Regions from separate parts of the Isachenkonia alkalipeptolytica genome, predicted to be linked through region 2. Evidence: predicted binding sites of a transcription regulator. Region 2 holds the regulator's gene; the other holds the start of a gene.

Region 1 (3,599 bases), on a different contig from region 2:
CATGTAGCGGGTGGTACTGTCCAAATCCTTCTCGGCGATAAATTTCTTAATATCATCCACGGCTACGGCTTCATCCACATCACACCGGGTACAGTCTTCCTCGCAAAGTCTCGGACAAATCCGTCCGCATACCGCTGGTAGGGGATTATGCTTTTTGATCAGCTCCAAGGCTTCCTGATATTTCCCCTGAGCGGCCAGTTTGATATAACCCTGTACCGGAATATGCACGGGACAATTGGTAATACAGGGAGAAGTTCCTGACTCCAGAGAGTTCTGACGGTTTATCCGATAATCACTGTTCCATTTATCCTCTTTCCACTCGGTATTTCTTGGCGTCACTTTGGTGATGGTCTCATCAATTTCTTCCTTGGAACATAGCTTTTGTCCTAGTCTTAAGGCATTGGTGGGACAAACATCCACACATTCCCCGCAAGCCACACATTCAGATTCATCCACCACGGACTTGTAATTGGACCGTACGATATCATTGTTTAAATACTCATTAGCCAGCCGCATGGCGTAACACCCGCAACCGCAACAGTTGCAAATAGCATGGGTCTTACCGATCCCATCCAGATTGGGAACCGAGTGCATCAATCCGTTGTCTTCCGCTTTTTCAATAATCTCAAAGGCTTCTTCCCGAGTAATTTGTCGTCCTCTTCCGGTTTTAATGTAATACTCCGCCGCATGACCCATTTGAATACACATGTTTTCTTTTAAATGACCGCAGCCTTCCCCCATGGCTTCTCTAGAGGTTCGACAGGAACAGTCGGATACCGTAAATACTTCCTCTTCATTTAAATACTTGGATATCTCTTCAAAGGTAGCTTTCTTTGTATTGGCATCAATGGACCGCTCGATGGGCAGCACCCGCATAGGTCCCCCTCCAATAGGCATAATCCCCGCAGCCATGGGTCCTTTTTTACTTCCAAAATAATAGAAGGCTTCCGCAACTTCCGGATGTTTTTCTACAATTTCTTTATTAATATTTATTAACTCCAGATGGCCCGGAACAAAAATGTCCTGCCAATACATATCCACACCGTCGACGGTTATCACAAAAGATGCTCCGGCCCAGGCTATGTGATCTAAGGCTTTTTTTACTTTTTCGTAGGGTTCTCCCGCTTTTTTCCCCACCTCTTCAGCGCTAAGCTTTTTACGAAATTCTAAATGCATGGCGATTTTCGCTTGATAAGGATCTACAATCGGTTCTAGGGCATAATATTCCGGGCCAAAAGGAATCGCTTCTCTGCTACTACCGGCCTTGGTTCTTCCAATTTTGTTGGCCAGGTCTAAAATTTCTTGTCGGTACTCCCGCCCATCAACATCCGCCCAGTTCAGCGCAAAATTAAAACGCTTTGATTTATTAAAGTTGGTCTTTTCCTCTACTTTTGCCATTTTTCTACCCCCTATTTAATGTATCCATCATCCAATCCGTAAGCGCCGCTACCCCTTCCCCGGTTTTAGCGGAAATCGGGATGATTTGGATGTTTTTATTCAATTTTCTCACCCGTTCTTCCAATAATTTCATATCAAAGTCGAAGTATTCCGCCACGTCGATTTTATTCACCACCAATAAATCCACTTTTCCGAAGATCTTCGGGTATTTTAAAGGTTTGTCGTCTCCTTCAGGAACGCTAAGCACCGCTATGTTTTTCATCGCTCCGGTGTCATATCCCACAGGACAGATTAGGTTTCCGATATTTTCCAAGAAAACCAGATCCAAATCCCCGACCTCTAATTGATCAATCCCGGTTCTAGCCATAGTGGCGTCTAAATGACAAAGGCCCTCGGTATGCATTTGCACCGCTTTGGCTCCAGCTCTTTGAACGGTTAGGGCGTCCACATCGGAATCAATATCCGCTTCAATCACCCCAACTTTGACTCGATCTTTCAAAGCGTTGATAATACTTACTAAAGTCGATGTTTTTCCACTTCCCGGAGAAGACATCACATTAATTAAAAATGCATCCTGTGCTTTTAAATATTCCCGGGTTTCATTGGCCACCTTCCTATTGTCCTCATGAATATTTTTTTGAATCTTAAACACCTTTAGCTCCTTCATTGCTATCACCCTCCTTGTCTAAATTATAACAAGCTTTTCAAAGAGTACAAGTTCATCTAATTCCAATAAATCCGACTTTTTTTACTTTACCTTTCTGTTCACATTGGTGTATAATGAATTTATTAGTTAATTTTTTGACAGAATTGCTTATTTTGATTGGCCCATACTTTTAAATATGTACACACTTCGCTAAAGTAAATTTTTTTTTGAGGGGTTGATATGATGGATAAGGATCATAAGTTTCGTATCCTGATGGAGGGGCAAAAAAAGGGGGTATCGGCCACCTGTGAAAAACACGGTATTTCCCGAACCCTTTATTATCGGTGGCTGAATCGATATAAATCCTACGGCATTGAGGGACTAAAAAAACAAAAGAGAAATTTTACACCGGTAAACAAAACCAAACCCGAGATTCTATCCGCCATTCTGAGTCTGGTTAAAAAACATCCCTCCTACGGCCCCCGGGAACTTTGTTACTTATTGGGGGACATCGGCTATCAAATCAGTGAATCCGCGGTTTACAACACCCTCAGGAGCCATGGTTTATCCACCAAACAGGAACGACTCCGTTTTGCCAAAGGAAAAAAGAAAGCCCTTCTTAAAAACGATATTTCCTTTAAAGACTTAGCCTCAGGGGAATGCTGGCTCGCCTGGGCCACTTATTATGGAGATTTCAAAGGAATCGGCCCCGTCTACGAATATACGATTTTCGACTATAAAAGCAAAATCGCCTGTACCCGACTATACAGTACTTTAGCCTCGGATAATTTTAAAAACCTTTTAGAAGCACTAGCCCTTCCCGTGGCCCAGAGTTTGAATATGGAACTCAAGTTTCTCTGCTTTTTCGAAGAAGGGAAGGACATGGAAAACTTTTCAGAATCCTTCTTTACCGATATCTTCACTATTATTCGAAACCAGGGATTTGCACTGGATATTCATCTGTTAAAGCAGGGAGCGTATGTGCCGGAAATTCAACAATTTAGAAAGGACTATACCAATCGCTGTCTATCCTTTCTAATGCCTTATATCAAAAGAGAAACTTCTTTTAACGGACTTAAAATCTTTCTTCAAGAGTACGTCAGGGACTATAACCTTCATCATAAGCAAACCTACCAAGAAAAGGATTATTCTCCCGTGGCGTACCATGTTCATACCACGGACAGTAAAATGATTTTGCCCCTATGGGCTTATATGGATCGATTATACTAGGAGGGATCACAGATGCACTATGCAATCGTCGGCGGAGGATTTAGCGGCCTGTTGGCCGCCTATCTGTTGGAGAAGAAGGGGCAACGGGTTACGGTATACGAAAAAGAGGAGATACTCGGCGGACACTGTCGAACCATTGTCAACAAAGATCTTTATGGTGAAATCGGAACGGTTTTCAGTTTTTCCGATTCTATTAAGGAACTGCTTTTGGAACTGGGTGTGGAGTATACGGAGCGATACACCTATCGGAATTTTCTCGATGAAAACTTCTCCAAGTCTGAACACGTATCCTTTGATACGGTAAAGCTGATCATGAAAGATCTCA
Region 2 (3,599 bases):
TGGGTGTCGGGATGTTGGTCCTTTACCCGGAGTGCCTCCTCTAAGGCGGCTTTATCGTCGGGGTTTAGAATGCTTGGCACTCCTTCCCGTATTAATGTCCCCTTTACAGGATCAATTTTTACTTCATTGGTATCCGGTACTTGTTTTATACATACAATGATCTTCAATGTCAGTCCCTCCTTTTTTATCGTAAAATGTCTGCTGCCACTACCATCTTTTGAACCTCGGAGGTTCCTTCATAGATTTCGGTAATTTTCGCATCTCGCATCATTCGTTCAATGGGGTAGTCGGATGTGTATCCGTATCCACCGTGAAGCTGTACGGCTTTGGTGGTCACTTCCATGGCGGTTTCCGAAGCGTATAGTTTGGCCATGGCCGCCAGTTTTCCATAAGGCTTGCCTTCGGCTTTTGCTGCCGCCGCTTGGTATACCATGAGTTTCGCTGCTTGAATCTGGGTTTCCATATCCGCCATCATAAACTGCAGTCCCTGGAACTTTCCGATGGGCCGGTTAAACTGCTCCCGCTCTTTGACGTACTGCACGGTTTTTTCCATGGCGCCTTCCGCAATGCCTAAGGCCTGGGCCGCAATTCCGATACGTCCTCCGTCTAAGGTTTGCATGGCAATTTTAAAGCCCTTGCCTTCTTTCCCTAACAGATTTTCCTTGGGAATCATCATATTCTTAAAGACCAGCTCCGTGGTGGCGGAACCCTTGATGCCCAGTTTCTTTTCTTTCTTTCCGATGGTGAATCCCGGAGTGTCGCTTTCCACGATGAAGGCGGTAATGCCTTTCAGCCCTTTGGAAGGCTCGGTCATGGCAAAGATGATATAGGTGTCCGCTTCCCCTCCATTGGTGATAAAGATTTTACTGCCGTTAATTCGGTAGTGATCCCCTTCTAAGACCGCCACGGTTTGTTGGCTGGCAGCGTCGGTTCCCGCATTGGGCTCCGTCAGTCCGAAGGCGCCGAGTTTTTCTCCCGAAGCCATGGGCTTTAGATACTTCTCCTTTTGGGCCTCGGTACCGAATTTCAGGATCGGCCAGCAACCCAGGGAACTGTGGGCGGATAGAATAACTCCCGTGGTGGCGCAGGCCTTTGATAATTCTTCCACCGCAAGGGCGTAGGCTAATTCATCGGCACCGGCACCGCCGTATTCTCTAGGCACTGCAATCCCCATCATGCCAAAGCGCTTCATTTTCTCCACGGTTTCACTGGGGAACCGTTCGTTCTCATCCACCTCCGCCGCAATGGGCTCCACTTCATTCTTGGTGAAACTGGCAAAGGTTTTTTGTATCATTTTGTGCTCTTTTGATAGATTAAAATTCACTTTGATCCCTCCTTGTTTTGTTCTATGGTTATTATATCCTATAGATTGTTAAAATACTATCAATAATCCTTAAAATTTTTTACTGTCTTTTTTTGGTCAAATTGTTCAGTATGTGGACACAACAAAAGAGACCGCACCTTTTTACCGGCGCCGCCTCTTTTTTCGTTTTAATCCGCTATTAATCCGCTGCTGAGCCGCTACTGAGCCGCTACTGAGCCGCTGCAGTATTACCTTCTTAGGGTCTTATTTTTCCTGATCTTCCAATGCTTTCAGCATTTCCTTCTCTTTGATCAGATAAGACATGATAAACAGACTCTCGTTTAAGTGGACATCTTCCACCACCACATCCTCCGGCACTTTAAGATCCACCGGGGCAAAGTTCCAAATGGCCTTTATTCCCGCTTCCACCAGTTCATCCGCCACACTTTGGGCCACTTCCTTAGGGGTTGTGATCACGCCGATTTCTACATCATTTTCCTTAATATACCCGTGAAGTTCTTTGTTGTCATACACCGGGGTTCCCCGGATTTGCAGCCCGATCAGGTTCGGATTGATATCGAACATGGCAAGAATTTTAAATCCGTGTTTTTCAAAGTTGGTATGATTTGCGATGGCCTGGCCTAAGTTACCAACCCCTACCACGACGGCTTTGTAGTCCTTGGTCAGTCCTAAAATCTTTTGAATTTCATTGTGTAGTTCTTCCACGTTGTATCCGTAGCCCTGCTGGCCAAATCCACCAAAATTGTTAAGATCCTGACGAATTTGCGAGGCGGTAAATCCTAGAATTCCACTGAGTTCCTTGGAAGAGATTCGATAAATTTCCCTTTCCAATAGATCCCCTAAGCATCGGTTATACTTCGGCAGCCTTCGAATTACGGCCATGGAAATGTTTCGGTTTTTCGGCATGATTACCACTCCTATTTCTAATTATTTATAAGCTGATTGTAAGATTCTGAAAAAAGGAAAGCCCCTCTTTCTTGCAAAGCTATCCTGTTATTGTTAAAATTATTTGTTATAATAGAATAGTACTAGAATATTGCTAAAAAATCAACGTTTAAATCGAAATTACAGGGATTATTTTCGAATTTTTAGGAAATCGAAGGATTTTTTGTATCCTTGAATAAGAATATATTCATTTAGTGGTGTTTTACCCGGGTTCTGCTAGAAATTCCGTTGGCTTTTGCTAGAAGTTTCGCTGTGCTTTTGCTAGGAACTACGGGGAAATTATCCTTTGGCGAAATCAATATTGAACAGCGAAAATCATATTCAATAGCACTGTAGTAATGAAGAGTAAGAGACACATTAAATTGCAAGTGTGGTACTGAGCAGCAAAAGCAATAGTGAACAGCAAAAGCAATACTGAACAGCAAAAGCAATACTGAACAGCAAAAGCAATACTGAACAGCAAAAGCAATACTGAACAGCAAAAGCAATACTGAACAGCAAAAGCAATACTGAACAGCAAAAGCAATAGCAAATAACAACAGTAGTATTTTACAGCAAGGGCCATACTAAACAGCCTATATGCGAATAATAGATAGAGGGAGCGAACTTTAATGATAGCATTATCCTGCAGCAAGATCTCTAAGAGCTTCGGCATCGATGAGATTTTACACGATATTTCATTTACCATCAATCACGGGGAAAAGGTGGGGCTGATCGGCCTTAACGGCACGGGAAAGTCCACCCTGTTTCGGATTTTAACCGGGGAGATCAACGCCGACGGCGGGGATGTTTTTAAAGCCCGGGAACACACCCTGGGCTACCTTCGCCAAGACAATCTTTTAAACGAAGAAAATCAGGTGTTGGAAGAGGTTCTGACGATTTTCAAGGACCTGGAAGTCATGGAGGCGAACCTCCGGGATCTGGAGCGGGAAATTTCCCACCTGGGTGGGGAAAATACCCCGGCGGCCCGGGAAGCTCTGGAGGAAAAGATGAACCGGTACTCCGCTTTGTTGGAGGATTTTGACGCTCGGGGAGGTTACAGCTACAAAAGCGAAGCCCGGGGGGTTTTAATCGGCCTGGGCTTTAGCAAGGAGGAGTTTACCCAGCCGATTTATCAGCTCAGCGGCGGACAGAAGACCCGGCTGTCCCTGGGAAAACTGCTGCTGAAAAATCCGGATATTTTACTTCTGGACGAGCCCACCAATCATTTGGATATCGGAGCGATCCAGTGGCTGGAGACCTTCCTTCGTAACTACGACGGCACCATGCTGCTGATTTCCCATGATCGATATTTTTTGGATCAGATTGTTACCAGAACCTTCGAGTTGGA

Evidence for each region. The regulator Rex, encoded in region 2, represses fermentation and respiration genes when NADH is low (regulators of the CRP and FNR family bind a similar motif). The targets are predictions, from matches to a motif close to ATTGTTAANNNNTTAACAAT.
Region 1: a site for Rex is predicted at 2,079-2,098, ahead of hypB (hydrogenase nickel incorporation protein HypB). Genes of this name have one in related genera too.

The regions. Positions count from the first base shown of each region.
Region 1 is NZ_SUMG01000004.1:120,680-124,278, reverse strand. It holds gene ISALK_RS05000 (FAD-dependent oxidoreductase) at 1-1,398, opposite strand, end outside; gene hypB (hydrogenase nickel incorporation protein HypB) at 1,403-2,065, opposite strand; gene ISALK_RS04990 (helix-turn-helix domain-containing protein) at 2,288-3,274, shown strand; gene ISALK_RS04985 (FAD-dependent oxidoreductase) at 3,287-3,599, shown strand, end outside.
Region 2 is NZ_SUMG01000002.1:361,907-365,505, forward strand. It holds gene ISALK_RS03440 (electron transfer flavoprotein subunit beta/FixA family protein) at 1-167, opposite strand, end outside; gene ISALK_RS03445 (acyl-CoA dehydrogenase) at 185-1,324, opposite strand; gene ISALK_RS03450 (redox-sensing transcriptional repressor Rex) at 1,568-2,230, opposite strand; gene ISALK_RS03455 (ABC-F family ATP-binding cassette domain-containing protein) at 2,881-3,599, shown strand, end outside.